DNA from 2 places in the Pseudoalteromonas agarivorans genome. Region 1 is predicted to be linked to the other one. Evidence: predicted binding sites of a transcription regulator. Region 1 holds the regulator's gene; the other holds the start of a gene.
The links. Region 1 encodes sigma-54, which starts transcription at its own class of promoters, with help from an activator protein. Its sites were predicted from a motif close to GTTGGCACGNNNNTNGNNT; they were not measured.

Region 1 (8,097 bases):
GTCTATATTCATTTTTTTCAATAAAATAGGAATACATGCGCCAGCAACACCAGCCACTACGAGGTTCATAAACATTGCAAATGCGAGTACGCCGCCAAGCATAAAATCCCATTGCCAAAGCGCAATTACACTGGCTATAAGTATTGACCAAATAACCCCGTTTAATGCGCCTATCGCCAGCTCTTTAGCCATTAAAAATCGTTGGTTAGTTTGGTTAATATGGCCCACGGCAATACCGCGAATAACCAGAGTTAAAGATTGGCTACCTGCTACACCACCCATTGAGGGCACAATGCCATTGAGTACAGCTAAAATAGGTAATATATCTAAGGTGCTTTCAAAAAAGCTGGCCACAAAGGCGGCAGCTAAGGCAGTGAGTAAGTTAACACCAAGCCATACTGAGCGTTTTTTTGAGCTTTTTAAAACAGGTGCAAAGGTGTCTTCTTCATCATCAAGACCGGCAAGGCTTAATAAGCTGTGCTCTGCATCTTCACGAATAACATCAACAATATCATCAATGGTGACACGTCCAAGCAAGTGGGCGTTATCATCGACTACAGGGGCCGATATCCAGTTGTGGCGCTCAAATAACTGAGCAACTTCACTTTCATCCATCGAAATAGGGATAGACTCACAGTCTTCATCCATTAAATCTTGAACAATTTTTTCAGGCGGATTAGTTAACAGTGTACTAAGTGACAATGCACCTAAAAAACAGTTATGTTTATCAACAACGTATAAATCATCGGTGCCCTCTGGCAGCTCACCGCGTAGCCTAATATAGCGCAGCACAACATCAAGTGTAACGTCTGGGCGAATGGTCACCGTATCGGTGTTCATTAGCGCGCCTGCAGAACGCTCTTGGTAAGATAAAGCCTGTGTAGCGCGTTCGCGGTCTTGCGTATCCATAGCGCTAACCACATCTTTGTACACGGTATCAGGTAGGCTACGCAGGACTTCACCTAAATCATCGTGGCCCATATCCTCAGTGGCCGCGGCAATATGCTCAGGTTCCATTTGTGCAATGATACCTAAACGTACATCTTCAGAGAGCTCTTCTAGCACATCCCCTTGCACATCTGGGTCAACCAGTTGCCAAAGCATGCGTCTAATTTTATGCGGAGAGGATTCAAGCAGCAGTGCTGTATCACAAGGTGCTGTTTTTGCTAGCATGCGTCTTACTTGAACAAATTGCCCACTATTAAGTGATTTAGTCACTTGTTTTAATTGCTGTAGTGGATAGTCTTGTTCAAACGCTTCTGGCATTGGCATCCTAAATATTTTTGTGTAATGGAAAGGTGTTTAGTAAGTGGTGTTGCCCACTGTCATTTTCTTTATTTTTTGTGCTAAACCCAATGCTGGGACTAAATTAGTGTTTAAAATTAAGTAACCAAATTTAGCAGGGGCATGGCTTTATTACTCTAAATTAAAGCACTAAATTAGGCGAGTCGGAATACCCTAACTTACTAAATCTTTATAGTCTGGCCTGATAAGTCTTTAACTTATAAGGCTATGGTGCTTTAAATTATTCTTGTTCGTTAAATCGTTGTGCAATTAATTGCCCAACCGCATGCAAAGCTTGCTCTGAATCAGGGCCTTCACAGACTACTTTAACTTCTTTACCTTTACTGCTTTCAAGTAGCATTAAAGCTAATACGCTGTCGCCTGCGGCTTCTTTATCATCTTGGTGTAAGGTGATTTTAGCATCAAACTGCACAGCTAATTGCGCAAGGACCGTTGCCGCTCTGGCGTGTAAGCCTAATTTATTTTTTATTAAAAATGTGTCTTCACAGCGCATAAATTACTATACCTAAACTGAACAGGTTATTATTTTAAGGTTACTTTTCTTGCTCACGATGACGAATTTTGACATTCGGATGCGTCATAGCAAAGCTCTCACCAATGGCTTGCGCTAAATAAACCGAGCGGTGTTGACCACCAGTACATCCAATTGCAATAGTGAGGTAACTACGGTTATTACGCTCTAAGTGTGGCAACCAAGTTTGTACAAAGGTCTGAATTTGCCAAGTGAATTTTTGCACTATGCTGTGATTTGCCAAGAAATCTTTTACTGGTTGATCAAGGCCCGTAAGCGGTTTAAGTTCAGGCTCCCAGTGGGGGTTTGGCAAAAAGCGAGCATCAAAAACATAATCAGCTTCTTTAGGTATGCCGTGTTTAAAGCCAAACGATTCAAACGTTACAATAAGTTGCTTATCTTTTTTACCCAGTATTTTTTCGCGAATTGACTCTGCTAATTGGTGCACACTTAAATCGGTGGTATCAAGCATAAAGTCAGCGCGCGTTACGAGTACATCAAGCAGTTCTTTTTCTTTTTTTATTGCTAAATCAAGCGGCAGTGAATCGATGGATAAAGGGTGTAATCTGCGTGTTTCTGAAAAACGTTTGATCAGTGTTTGATCATCACTATCTAAATAAAACAGTGTGGGTTTAGCAAAGTCAGGAAGGTACTCGAGAATATCGTTAAATTCGTCTTGTTCTTTGGGGATATTACGAACATCTATACTAACGGCTATTTTGTCATAGTTATCTGAAACACTTCGCACTAAAGAGGGCAGTAGGTTGACCGGAATATTATCTACGCAATAATAGCCTAAATCTTCAACCACGCGTAAAGCAACCGACTTACCTGAACCAGAACGGCCGCTTATGATAATTAACTCCATTTATAGCCCTTAGTATTTACTACGATTGATCAACAATTACTTGATACAGCTCTGCATCGGTTTTAGCACTACGCAGCTGTTTACAAAATTCTTTGTTGCTCAGTTTATCAGCTATGGTTGCCAGAGTCTTTAGGTGCTGTTGGTTATCGCCATCTGGTACGATGAGTGCAACAAAAATATCAACAGGGCAGTTATCAATAGCGTCAAAGTTAACAGGCGTGTCGCTAACAAGTACTAAAGCCAGCGGCTCTTCTACGCCACCCATTCTGCCATGAGGAATGGCGATCCCCCGGCCAATACCAGTACTGCCTAGCTTTTCTCTGCTTGCCAGCGCATTAAGAATATCTTGTTGTGGTAAGTAGGGGAGCTTTTCATGAGCAAGCTCACTGATAAACTCTAAAATTCTTTTTTTACTACTAAAAAGGACCGCAGCTTTGCTGCAGTCCTGGCATACTAATGTACTTAATTTCATAATATTAGTGTCTAGCAAGCTTCTCTTTATGTTTTATGACTTGACGATCGAGCTTGTCAATCAACGAGTCTATAGCGGCATACATATCTTGGTGCTCTGTTGAGGCAAATAAATCTGCGCCACTTACATGAATAGTCGCTTCTGCTTTTTGGTTGAGTTTTTCTACATCGAGAATGACATGCACATTGCTAATATGATCTGAGTGCCTTTCTAGCTTTGCAAATTTATTATTTACATAGTCTCTAAGTGAATCAGTTACTTCTACGTGACGACCAGTTAGGTTTAGTTGCATAAGCATTTCCTCTTTGTTTTTTACGTCTTATATCAAACTCTTTCTCTGATTTGACGGTGGAATAGCTAGCGATTCACGGTATTTTGCTATTGTGCGTCTAGCTACTTTAATTCCTTGCTCTGCCAATATATCCGCAATTTTACTATCACTCAATGGTTTAGCTGAGTTTTCCGCGGCAATTAGCTTTTTAATTAGGGCACGTATTGCGGTTGATGAACACTCTCCGCCGTTTTCAGTGCTTACGTGGCTTGAGAAAAAATACTTAAGCTCAAAAATACCACGTGGCGTATGCATATATTTTTGCGTAGTAACACGCGAAATTGTCGATTCATGCATTTCTACCATTTCAGCAACATCGTTTAAAACCATTGGCTTCATGGCTTCTGGGCCATGTTCAAAAAATGCCTGTTGCTGTTTTACAATACAGTTAGTTACCTTAAGTAGCGTGTCGTTTCTGCTTTCAAGGCTTTTTATAAACCATTTAGCTTCTTGTAAGTGAGAGCGAATAAACTGGCTATCACCACTTGATTTTACGGTACGAGACATAGCCGCGTACTGACTATTTACGCGTATTTTTGGCATGCTATCTGGATTTAGCTCTACCACCCAGCGGCCTTTTATTTTTTTAACCGACACATCCGGTATTACATACTCAGACTCTTCCCTTACTATTGTATCTGCAGGTTTTGGGTTGAGGGTATGTATTAGGGTCATGACCTCTTTAAGCTCGTCTTCTTTAAGCTTAGTCTTTTTCATTAATGTACGATAGTCGCGTGCCGCTAATAGATCAATGTGATCGGTTAAGATCATTTTAGTTTGTTCTATAAAAGGGGTGTCTTTATCAAACTGGTTTAGCTGAATACACAAGCACTCTTGTAAACTGCGCGCGGCTATACCTACAGGGTCAAATAACTGAATACGCTTTAAAACGGCTTCTATTTCGTCAAGTTCAACTTCAACTTCGTCATCGTTTTCTTGGTTAAAGCTTTCTAAAATTTCTTCGCAACTTAGCGTTAAAATACCCGAGTCATCTACAGCTTCTACAATGGCAATAGCAATGGCTTCGTCAGTTGGGCTAAAAGGAGTAAGCTGAAGCTGCCACATTAAATACTCATGTAGCGTTTCAGTAGAGGCACCTTGATAAATAGACTCATCTTCTGGCATTGGGCCTGAGGATGCAGCAGGGGCTGCGCTCATGTACTCATCCCAAGTTACATCCATTGCCATATCATCGCTAATGGTGTCTTTATTTAAAGCTTCGCCACTGTCTTGCTCGTACTCGCTGGTTGTATCGTCAGCCGATGCGCTTACGGTTACATCATCCGTATCTGCTTTTTGTTCATTTTTTCCAGCCGACTCTTCCGTGTAATCTTGCTCTTCTACTTCTAATAGCGGGTTGCTATCAAGTGCTTCTTGTATTTCTTGCTGGAGATCCAATGTACTGAGCTGCAGCAAGCGAATCGCTTGTTGCAATTGTGGAGTCATTGTAAGTTGCTGGCCCATGCGCAGCTGTAATGATTGCCTCATGTATCTCTAACAATCCTTTTATGTTGTTATAATTAATATTAGCAGATGCTTGTAGGTGTGGCTTAAATGTTACAGCCTAAATTGCTCGCCTAAATAAACATCGCGTACAGTTTTGTCATTTAATACGTGTTCTGGGGTGCCAGATGCAATTAGCTCCCCATGAGAAACAATGTAGGCTTTTTCACAAACATCAAGGGTTTCTCTTACATTGTGATCGGTAATTAATACGCCAATGCCACGGTTTTTAAGATGTTCTATTATTTTCTTTATATCTAACACTGAAATCGGATCAACACCAGCAAAAGGCTCATCCAATAAAATAAATTTAGGGTTCGCTGCCAGTGCTCTGGCAATTTCTACACGGCGGCGTTCACCACCAGAAAGCGCCATACCTTGGCTATCGCGAATATGCTGAATACTAAATTCATCAAGTAAGTTGTTAAGCGTTTCTTCTCGCGCGGCTTTATTGAGCTCTTTACGCGTTTCTAAAATCGCCATTAAGTTTTGATAAACTGTCAGCTTTCTAAATATTGATGACTCTTGCGGCAAATAGCCAATGCCTAAGCGGGCGCGGCTGTGCATAGGTAATAACGTAATGTCGTTATCATCAATAGAAATTTTGCCTTTGTCGCTAGGTACTAACCCTACAATCATATAAAAGGTGGTGGTTTTACCTGCGCCATTAGGGCCCAATAAGCCAACAATGCTGCCGGCTTCTACCTCAAGGCCTACATTTTTTACAACTTGGCGGCCTTTATAGCTTTTTGCTAATAGTTCTGCTTTTAAGGTGCTCATGGTTGACCTTCGTTACCTGTTTTTTCTTTAATTTTTGCTTCAACAGGCACTAAAATTGTGTGGACACGATCCGTAGAGTTTTCGTCTTTTTCTGCGCTAATAAGCTGCTGCTGCATATCGTAGGTAATACTTTTAGCATTAATTTTTTGACCGGCTTGTGCGACTTCAGCATCGCCAACAAGCGTTAAAAATCGCTTTGCTACGTCGTAACGTACTTCGTTTGCACTGGCACTCATTACAGTACCATCGTCTTGTTTTTCTTCGAAGTAGGCTGGGCTGCCAGTGGCAATAAGGAGTTGTTTGTTATCCCCTAAGTCTTCACGTTTATGTACTTCGAGTCGGTCGGCTGTAATTTTGCGATTACCATGCACAATTTCGACGTTCTTTTCAAAAATACCTACGTTTTCTTTAAGTTGGCCTTCTTGACGGTCTGCACTAATAGAAATTTGATTTGCTGGCGGTTGAGCAGCAGGCTCAGCAGCAGAGGCGCTAAATGCAAGCATTAGCGATGGGATAATAAGTATTTTAGTGAGTTTATTGGTCATAATATATTGTTCGCGTATGGTTAATTAGTTTTATTACTTCGGTTTTTAAATCGGCTTCAAGGCCTTTACCGACAATTTTTAAATTAGGCCCAGTGACAACCACTGGCTGCTCAGAGCGCATTGTTAGCGCTTTAATGTCGACTTCGATGTTATCGGCATTGATGTTATCTATCATGGCGTTATCAACTAAATTTTTAGCAACCACATTGCCTTCTAAAATAAGTTGTTTATCTTCGTAAAGCGTTGCTTCGTCTGCATTTATTCGCCATGTTTGCTTTTCGTTATACAAGGTGAAAATAGGTTTTTCAAAAAATGTAAAACCAAGCTGTTGGTACAGCTCCATTTTAGCCGCAGTGACTTTATGGCTTATTTTGCCTTGCTCGTCATAGGCTGTTTGCTTAAGCTCTATAGCGGTGTAATCGGGCTTTGCAATTACTTCAGGTTCTTGCTCTGGCGCTACATTGGTTTGGGTAAAATAAGGGTACCAAAGCCAAACCATACAGCCGATGAATAACGCACTGAGTATAACGCGTGCTGCATTCATGAACTGGTGCCTTGTGTTGTAAGCGCTATGCCGTTCTCTAGCATAAGTAAATCTGTGAGCTCTCTAACGGCGCCAAAGCCACCAGGCATTTGCGTAGTGTAATGCGATAAGCGCTTAATTAGCGGGTGCGCATCGTTAACTGCAACGGCAAAGCCAACACGCTCCATTACTGGCATGTCAGGGCCATCGTCGCCAATATAGGCTATTTGTTCATCAGTTAACTTTAAAGTGTTTTTGAGTTCTTGATAAGCAATAAGCTTGTCTTCTTGGCCTTGATAAATGTGCTGCACAGTTAAGCTGCTCATGCGAGTTTGTACTATTTCTGAGTGACGCCCCGTAATGACCGCAACTTCAAAACCGCTATTAATTAGCGCTTTAATGCCAAAACCATCTTTTGTATTAAATGCTTTTAATTCTTCGCCTTGGTTACCGAGGTAAATTCGGCCATCAGAAAATACACCATCAATATCGCATATGAGTAGTTTTACTTTTTTGGCGCGTGCTTTGGCATCATCGCTTAGCGGTTGATAGAGATCTTCAAATTGCATTTATAATACTCCTGCTTTTAAGAGGTCTTGCATATTTAAGGCGCCTATTGGCTGGTTTTTATCATTGACCACAATTAAACCATTAATACGTTTGTTTTCCATTATGTTTAGGGCTTCAGCTGCAAGTATATCGGCCGTGGCAGTTGTGCACGACTTAGTCATAACCTGGCTAATAGCGGTGCTATGTATATCAACTCTTTGCTCTAAAATACGGCGTAAGTCACCGTCGGTAAAAAGGCCGGCAAGCTGTTGATTGTTATCTACAATAGCGGTCATACCCAGCCCTTTGGCTGACATTTCTATTAACGCGTCTTTAATTGTTTGCGTTACACCTATAATAGGGGTGTTTGTGCCGCTGTGCATTACATCTTTTAAAGTGAGCAACAATCGCTTACCTAAACTGCCGCCAGGGTGAGAGAGTGCAAAGTCATCGGCGGTAAAGCCGCGTGCTTCTAAAAGCGCAACCGCCATTGCATCACCCATTGCTAAAGTAGCTGTGGTGCTTGCTGTAGGCGCTAAACCTAATAAACAGGCTTCTTGTTCTACTTTTATGCATACGTGCACATCGGCAAGTGTAGCCATAGTAGAGAGCGGGTTGCCCGTCATAGATATTATTTTTGCACCAAGGCGTTTAAGCACCGGAATAATATTAAGTACTTCGCTGGTTTCGCCCGAGTTTGATATAAGCAT
Region 2 (8,097 bases), on a different contig from region 1:
GAGTGATTTCATAGTCAATGCCTTTATCAATAGCGTCTTGCTCGTTTAAGCCAACACGTGCTACTTCAGGGTCAATAAACGTAGTCCACGGAATAACACGGTAATCTACTTTAAACTTTTTAAGATTACCAAATAAGCCATTCACTGCTGCGTACCAACCCTGATGAGCGGCTACGTGCGTAAATTGATACGGACCTACAATATCGCCAGCGGCAAAAATGTTAGGGTATAGCGTTTCTAGGTATTCGTTAGTGACTACAGTACGATTAGTTTCAATACCGAGTTCTTCAAGGCCGTAACCTTTAAGGCGAGCGCTTCGGCCCACAGCACATAGTAGCTCATCGTATTCAATATCGATTTCGGTATCATTAGGTTTTACCACAATGAATTTTTTACCATCGCGCGCTTCACAGCGCAGTGCCTGATGCGAGGTTAAAATGTTTACGCCGCTCTCAATAAGCGCTTCGTGGGCAAATTTAGACACCTCTAGGTCTTCTTTGATCATAATGCGTTCAGCCATTTCAATTTGCGTAACATTTGAGCCTAATCGTGCAAAACTTTGTGCAAGTTCACACCCAATTGGGCCACCGCCAAGTACAACAAGCTTTTTAGGGGCTTCTTCAAGCTCAGCAAATTTAGTCCATAATGTATCGCTTGTTACGTAGCCTGTTTCTTCAATACCAGGAAGTGGCGGTACAAATGGGCGTGCGCCAGTGGCAATAACAATAGTACGGGCTGTTAATGTTTGCGTGCCACCGTCGTTAAGCTTAATTTCTACAGTCCACGGATCTAATAATTTACCGTAGCCTTTTACTACATCTACGCCTAGGTTAGTGTAACGCTCAACACTATCGTGTGGTGCGATGTCGGCAATTACTTTATGTACACGTGCCATTACTTTTTTAAACGAAAACTGCGGTGTCGCGTTTTCTAAGCCATAGTGTTCACCGTGGCGAATTTGCTCAGCAATTTTAGCGCTTTTAATCACAGCTTTACTTGGCACACACCCGTAGTTTAAACAGTCGCCACCCATTTCGCCGGCTTCAATTAGCGTTACTTTGGCTTTAACTGCTGCTGCAATGTAGCTTGTCACTAAGCCGCCAGCACCTGCGCCAATAACAATCATGTTGCGGTCGAACTTTTTAGGTTTAGTGTAATTTTTGTATACGCGACGTTTTTTAAACACGTTTAAGATTCCTTTAGCAATAAAAGGGAACACACCCAATAAAGCGAACGATAAAATAAGATCGAGCGATAAAATGCCTGATAAGCTTTCAATTTGCGCAAGTTGCGTACCCGCGTTTACAAATACAAATGTACCCGCCAGCATGCCTATTTGGCTTACCCAGTAAAAGGTCCATGCTTTAATTGCGGTAACACCCATCAATAAGTTAATTAAAAAGAACGGAAATACAGGCACTAATCTAAGCGTAAATAAGTAAAAGCCACCTTCTTTTTCAACGCCTGCGTCAATAGCGTCTAAGCGCTCAGGAAAACGTTGTTTAATCGTATCGCGCAATAAGTAACGCGATACTAAAAAGGCAAGCGTAGCACCTACCGTAGAGGCAAACGAGGCAACCAATAAGCCTTCAACTAAGCCAAATAACGCACCTGCGGCTAGTGTTAATATAGCCGCCCCCGGTAATGAGAGAGCCGTTACCACTACGTATAATAAAAAGAAGCCACCAAAAACCAATAATGGCGATTGCTCTTTATATTGGCTAAATTGATCCATCGAGCCTTTTAAGCCTTCAAGCGTAAGTAACTGGTGTAAATTAAAGTGAAAGAACAAGCCTATAGCCGCTGCTGCAATCAATACCAAAAATAGTTTTTTAATCATGTTCTCTCAACCGCTCTTAAAAATTATGGGTTAGTGTTAATTTTGCGTTTATTGGCAATTCAGGAAATGCCAATGTTGCGCCAAAGTAACCCCCTTCAAATACTGGGCGCCAGTTTTTTTGATTAGTGACATTGTTTACATCTAATCGCAACTTAGTGCTAGGCGTAAATGCGTAGCTAGTATTAACGTTTAGCGTGTATTGATCACGAATTTTAACTGTTGCTAAAAAGTCTAATGGGTAACTCTTTGTATATAGACCTGAAAAACCCATTTGCCATTTCGAATTAATTGAATAATTTCCGTTAAAACTGAACGATTGCTCAGGAATGCCCTGAACTTGGCGGTTTGAAGGTGCAAACGCGGTAAAACTTGGTGCGCCAACGCCGGTACCTGCAATAATATCTGGGCGTGAATTGTCAAACGCATCGATTACTTGAGCAGAATCTTGACTGCTTGCAGAATTGTCGTAACGAGCGTCTATGTAGCTGTAACCCGCACTTAGCCAATAAGGGTAGGCATCGTAAAATACTTGGCTTTCAAAACCTGTAGTACGAATACCTGTATTGCTGCCGTCGCGATTACGTAAACTACGGCGCTGGCTAAATACCGCGCCATCAGCGTACCAGTCGCTATCGGTTGGAGCGTACTTTAAGCCAAACTCGACTAAGGTGTTTTCGGTAGCAAAATTTTGTGCGCTAATTGTGTTATCGCCGCCAAGTGATGTGCCGCCAGCCATACTGTTTGATGTTGCTTCGTTATAACTTGCTGCACCATAGGTGGTGTAATCACTATTTAATTTGTAATTAAAGCTAACTTGGCCAGAATGCAGTATTTCGTTAATGCTGTCGCTTGCGGCAACTTGACCTTGTGGTGCAATAGGGTCGTTTGCTTCTACATCGTAAAAATCAACGCGGTAACCCACACTAGTATGAAGTTTATCGCCCCAATCTGAGTCTTGCTGAATAGCAAGTCCTGTTTGCCATGAACGTGAGTCGGTGGTGTCTGATAAGTTAAAGTCGCCGCTGCCATCGTTATCTAAATCGTATTGGCCGCCAGGCGATACAAATACACCTGGGCTTAGCTCTACTAAACGTGCTTTTTGTGCATCGGTTAAGGGAATGCGGCGGTTTGAAAGTGGGCCAGTTAAATCAATTGGTAAATCGGCCTCGGTAGTAAATTGGCTGTAGCCAAGTACTTTGTTATAGCGTACGTCAAAAGCAAAAATTGTTTGCTGGTCACTATTCCAACGGTAGATAAGCTCAGTGCGGTTTTGCGCTGTATCGGCGCCGTCTATAATTTCTACAAAGCTGTTTTGGGCTATTTCTTCACGCTGTAAATGCTGAAAATACGTAATGTTTTTAAGCGAGACATTAGCACTTAGCTCGCGCTTATAAATGCTGTGAATTAAATAAGTGGTTGCTTCGTTTTGGTTATCAGGGTCGGTAAGTACGGTGCTGCGATCTATTTTTACTTGCCCAGTAGGCGATACAATTGAACCCGCTGCAGGTACGGTACTGCCATTGGCTTGCACGCCTTGGCCGGTAATATAAAGGCCATCATCAATTAAGGCTTGGGTAGGGCGGTTAATACCAGCGTTATCGGTAAATTCAACTTGGTATAGCTCAAAGTTAATATCCCAACTGCTTTTATCATCGGGCAATATGCGTAGTGCTGCAAATAAACTGTCGCTTTTAGTGCCTGAGTAATCGTAGTAACTGCCTTCATCAAGGTGCTCGTAACTTACTCTAAGGCCCACTTTATCTTTTATAATGGGGGCAGTGTAATCTACTTGCGCACTGTATTGATCCCATCGCCCGGCTGAGAGTTTAACTTTACCTTTACTTTCATCTGTAGAGGCAGCTTTAGAATGTAGATTTACAAAACCACCGTTACGTTGGCTTGAACCAAATAAAACCGGCGGTGCGCCTTTTACTACATCTATTTGTTCTACAGAATTGAACGATAACGGCACGCCAAAGCCATTATTACCTGCTTGGCGGCGTGTACCATCTTGAAAAAGCTCACCTAGCTGGCCACGAATAGTAGGTAAGCTGGGTGCACCAAAGCCACTTGCAGAGTATGTGTTTGGGCTCACGGCTAGTACGTCTTGTAGGGTAGTAATATTTAGTTGCTCTATTAACTCGCTTGAAATAGGTGTTACTGAGCGTGCTATGTCTTGCAGCACAAGGTTGTCGCCGAAGGGGCCGTTAATAGTGGCATCTTTTACAGAAAGCCCTTGAGATTTAATCGTTTGGCCTGCTACTTCAATACGTTCAATTGAGTCGGTATTAGCTGCAGATTGTGCCGCGTGAGCATAAAAATTAGGTGTGAGTGAAGCGGCTATAAAAAGTGCCAAATATGAATGTTTCAAAAGGGTTCTCATTTTGGTTAGTGTGAATGTGGCAATAAAGACCTGAAGCTTTGTGAATAACTTTCAGTAAATATTAATTCTTTTTGTTTTTTAGAATGAAACGTTAAAAGTTTAGCACATTGCTCAAAAGCGTTATTCAGTTTTAGGCACTATGTTTTTGTTTTACAAATATTGTAGTTAGTTATTGCCATGATAAGGTCGTAATTTATAAATAGCGGTTTTATACGCAAACAAACCAAAAGCAGGGCACAGAACTTATTAAAAAATTATACATTAAGATGAAATAATATATGTGTTGAGCGGTCTTGCTAGTTTCAACATTAAATTATTTAGTTTTAAGGAAATTTTATGACTGGTACAACAGGTACTGACTTTCAAAATCGTTTGCAGTGGTCGCTTTTTTCGCTACGCCTAGGCGTGTTTATTGTAATGATTATGTGGACGTTTGATAAGTTTGTTAACCCTGGGCATAGCGCACGAATTTTTGAGCATTTTTATGGTATTGGCGGCTCTACAGATGTGGTTGCTTATGTACTGGGGGCGTTACAGCTTATTTTAGTGTTGGCTTTTATAGCGGGTATTAAAAAGCGCCTTACTTATGGCGTTATATTTGTAATGCACGGCCTTTCTACGCTTTCATCTTATAATCAGTATATTGATGGCTTTAATAACTTATTGTTTTTTACAGCGTGGCCAATGTGGGCAGCGTGTTTTGCACTTTATGTGTTACGCGAGCAAGACGTTAAATTTACCATTAAGTAGCACTGCAAAAAAAATGGTTATAAGCCATACGGCTTATAACCAATAAGTACACAAGGGAGTGTATGGAAGTCGGTTTAATTAATAACTAATGCATGGCATCGTTATACTGTTTAGCTAGGCTTTCTTTTTGCCCTTCGGTTAGGGCTTTACCCGCTAATTGAAATACTTCATGTTCTTCTTCACTTAAATGATGATGCACTAAATGGTGCAATTTTTTAGCTGCAACTAACCATGCCGATGAGCTCATTGCTGTGTCTTCAAGTTGTTCAATTAATTCGTCAATTTCATGGTGCTCAGCAACGCTGTGGCGTGCTTTTTCGTGCGTTAGATCGTCAAACATAAGTGGGTTATAAAAATAACGCTCCTCAAATTTTGCGTGATCTTCTAATTCGGTTTTTAGCTCGTCCATTAGCTTGTGGCGCTGCCGCGTATCGCCGTGCGTTTGAATAAGGGCATCTACTAACTCGCGTTGTTTATCGTGGTCGTGACGTAGCGCTTCAAAAATATTCATAACTCTTTCCTTGCTGTAATTGCTTTATAAATATTTAAAAGCAAGCGCAGTGCCAGGTTTTAATGTGTTGATATAGTTGACTTTTATGTACTTTTGGCTGGTTTGGATGGAGTTGCTCTGTAACTTTTACACATAAACAGCTGCAATTTTTTCAGATTAAAAGAGGTGATTGCTTTTTACGCTACATAAGCTTACATATTTTTACTGGTTGGGTATTTTATTGAGATGGTAAAGTAGCGCATTATTTGGGTACAAGCTGTACATACTTGCCTTACCTATATTTTTATAAAACTTTAGATACTAGGATAGTTTAAGGATGAACTTAAAAAGCCCCACTACAGCATTATTACTGTGCGCGTTATTAAGTGCATGTAGTACAGCCGAGCATTCTGAACGACGTGTATGCATACAAGAGGCAGAAATGACTGAGCTAAATGGCGCTAAAACAAGCTCAGAAGTTTACAATGAATGTGTAAGCGCTCAAATAAAAAAGGATGCTAAAGGCGACACTTTTTTTGATGAAGTTGGTGTGTTTTTTATTGATCTACTTGTTTTAATAGCCGACTAAGTAAGCAAACTTACAGCTATAATTTAAAGCATAAGGGTGCGTAAAATAGGATTGAATATGAAAGCGTTTTTAATTGTATTCTTACTGTGTATATTTTTAACTGGCTGTGCGGCAAAGCCTTATGCGGGCTCTGCACAATGTATGGAGCAAGCTGATATAGCTTATGAAACCAATATACATAAAAATGAGCCGCTAGATAATGAATGCAAAGCTACAAAAGTAAATACGCCTAATAAAGAGTTTGAGAATCATAGTATTGTTGATAGAAGTCTTTTACAGCTAATTGTTAGTTTTTTAAACGGTATATTTAGATAATTAAAATACAATTAAATAAGGTATGTATGCAGGAAGAACTAAAAGCAAAAATTATAGCTGTGTGCGATAAAAAAATAGCAGCCAAAGGCGAAAACGTAGGGCTTTCTTTTTACGCTTTTTTTGCAAATAAAAACGACAATCCAGAGCTGCTGATGCAAGCCGCTACGTGGTGGATACACACCCATAAGTTAGATCACTTTGAAAAAGCGATAAAAATAAGGCAAATGATTATTGAAGGTGACTAATAACGTATATTTACGCGATTGCTATTTGGTTTCTGCCATTTTCTTTTGCTTTATAGAGTTGTTGGTCTGCACGTTTAATTAGCTCGCTAAGTGAGTCGCTTTTAGCATCACTTATTGCCACGCCAGCACTAAAGGTTACGTGTGTTTTACTTGGCAATGCCTCAATATGACTGCAGTACTGTGCTAGCTTATTTTCAAGATTTTCAAAAAAGTTGTTTATTTTATCGCGATTTTGCGTTTTTAAAACAAATAGCCACTCCTCGCCGCCATAGCGCCCAAACTTATCGTTAGTACTTAGTGTGTCTTTTGCTGCTTGAGCAAATTTTATAAGTACTAAATCTCCTATATCGTGGCCAAATTTGTCGTTAATAGCTTTAAAGTAATCTAAATCAACGATGGCTATTGCTAGGCTCTGCTGGGATAAACACTCATTTGCTTTTTGCAAAATGCCACGCCGATTTAAGCTGTTAGTTAGGTAGTCGGTTAATGCTATAGCATGGTATTTTTTTCGTTGGCGCATTTGGCGGTAAAATAAAAATAGCGACACGATGACTAAAATAAAGGCGATTGAGGCACTTAAGCGCCAAATTATTTTTTGCTGGTGTTCTTCTGTTGCCTGCAGTTTGTTTATATCTTTTTCGTATTCTAGCTGTAAAATTTTGTCTTCTTTTTCTTTTACTTCAAATTTAACTTGTAAGGTTTTTATATTGGTTTCGCTGGTGGCTTCGTAGTGTTTTATTGTATAAGCAAGCTCATCTTCAATAGCTTTAAATGCATCTTCGGTGAAGTTAAGCTGGCGCTTTAATTTATAGCGTTTGCTTAAAAAGTCAGCCTTATAAATGCTGCGGCTAAATTTATCTAGGTTTAAAAATACTTCGTCGTTTACTTGGTTGGCTTTATTTAATAAATTTTGTTTTGTGTAGATGTCTGATAATAAAATCATTGATGCTAAATGCATGTCGTTAATACCGGCAGAGCTTGCAAGTGCAATGTTTTTGTTTGCAAGCATTAAAGCCGTATCGTAATTACCCTGCAGGTATTGAATATTTGCAATAGAATATTGAGCGAAGGCTAAACCTTTTTTCATATTAACTTTGCTAAAATAAGCCAGCGCTTTATTTAAGTATACAAGCGCGTTTTTAGGCTGACCGACCTCAAGTAATACGTTTCCTAAACTCCAATAAGCTTTAGCAGTAAATAGGCCGTCGCTTGTTTGCTCGTATGCATCTACCGCTTTTTGGGCATAATAAATGGCTTTTTCTTTATCATCTTTGTAGAGGTAGTTGTAAGCGTCGGCAATTTTTCTAAAAAAGTAGCCCTGCGAGGCTATGTCTTCTTCTTTTATAGCAAGCTCTAAACCTGTTAACGCCGCACTTAGCGTTTTTTTAAGTTCGTCGGTTTCGGTGTAGTAATAGGCTATAGCCCGAAAAACAATGATTTGTTTGTTAGGAGAAAGCTGTTTTACCTGCGTTTGCAGTTGATTAG

Region 2: the regulator sigma-54 is predicted to act here: its motif matches at 5,523-5,541, upstream of NQT65_RS07635 (hemerythrin domain-containing protein).

What each region holds. Positions count from the first base shown of each region.
Region 1 covers NZ_JANIGJ010000007.1:209,608-217,704, forward strand. The annotation lists gene mgtE (magnesium transporter) at 1-1,266, opposite strand, end outside; gene NQT65_RS14035 (HPr family phosphocarrier protein) at 1,526-1,798, opposite strand; gene rapZ (RNase adapter RapZ) at 1,839-2,684, opposite strand; gene NQT65_RS14045 (PTS sugar transporter subunit IIA) at 2,704-3,156, opposite strand; gene hpf (ribosome hibernation promoting factor) at 3,161-3,448, opposite strand; gene NQT65_RS14055 (RNA polymerase factor sigma-54) at 3,476-4,975, opposite strand; gene lptB (LPS export ABC transporter ATP-binding protein) at 5,045-5,770, opposite strand; gene lptA (lipopolysaccharide transport periplasmic protein LptA) at 5,767-6,315, opposite strand; gene lptC (LPS export ABC transporter periplasmic protein LptC) at 6,305-6,859, opposite strand; gene kdsC (3-deoxy-manno-octulosonate-8-phosphatase KdsC) at 6,856-7,407, opposite strand; gene NQT65_RS14080 (KpsF/GutQ family sugar-phosphate isomerase) at 7,408-8,097, opposite strand, start outside.
Region 2 covers NZ_JANIGJ010000003.1:214,758-222,854, reverse strand. The annotation lists gene NQT65_RS07650 (dihydrolipoyl dehydrogenase family protein) at 1-1,840, opposite strand, end outside; gene NQT65_RS07645 (TonB-dependent receptor) at 1,857-4,211, opposite strand; gene NQT65_RS07640 (hypothetical protein) at 4,560-4,973, shown strand; gene NQT65_RS07635 (hemerythrin domain-containing protein) at 5,059-5,484, opposite strand; gene NQT65_RS07630 (hypothetical protein) at 5,801-6,052, shown strand; gene NQT65_RS07625 (putative periplasmic lipoprotein) at 6,110-6,367, shown strand; gene NQT65_RS07620 (DUF6500 family protein) at 6,394-6,612, shown strand; gene NQT65_RS07615 (tetratricopeptide repeat-containing diguanylate cyclase) at 6,623-8,097, opposite strand, start outside.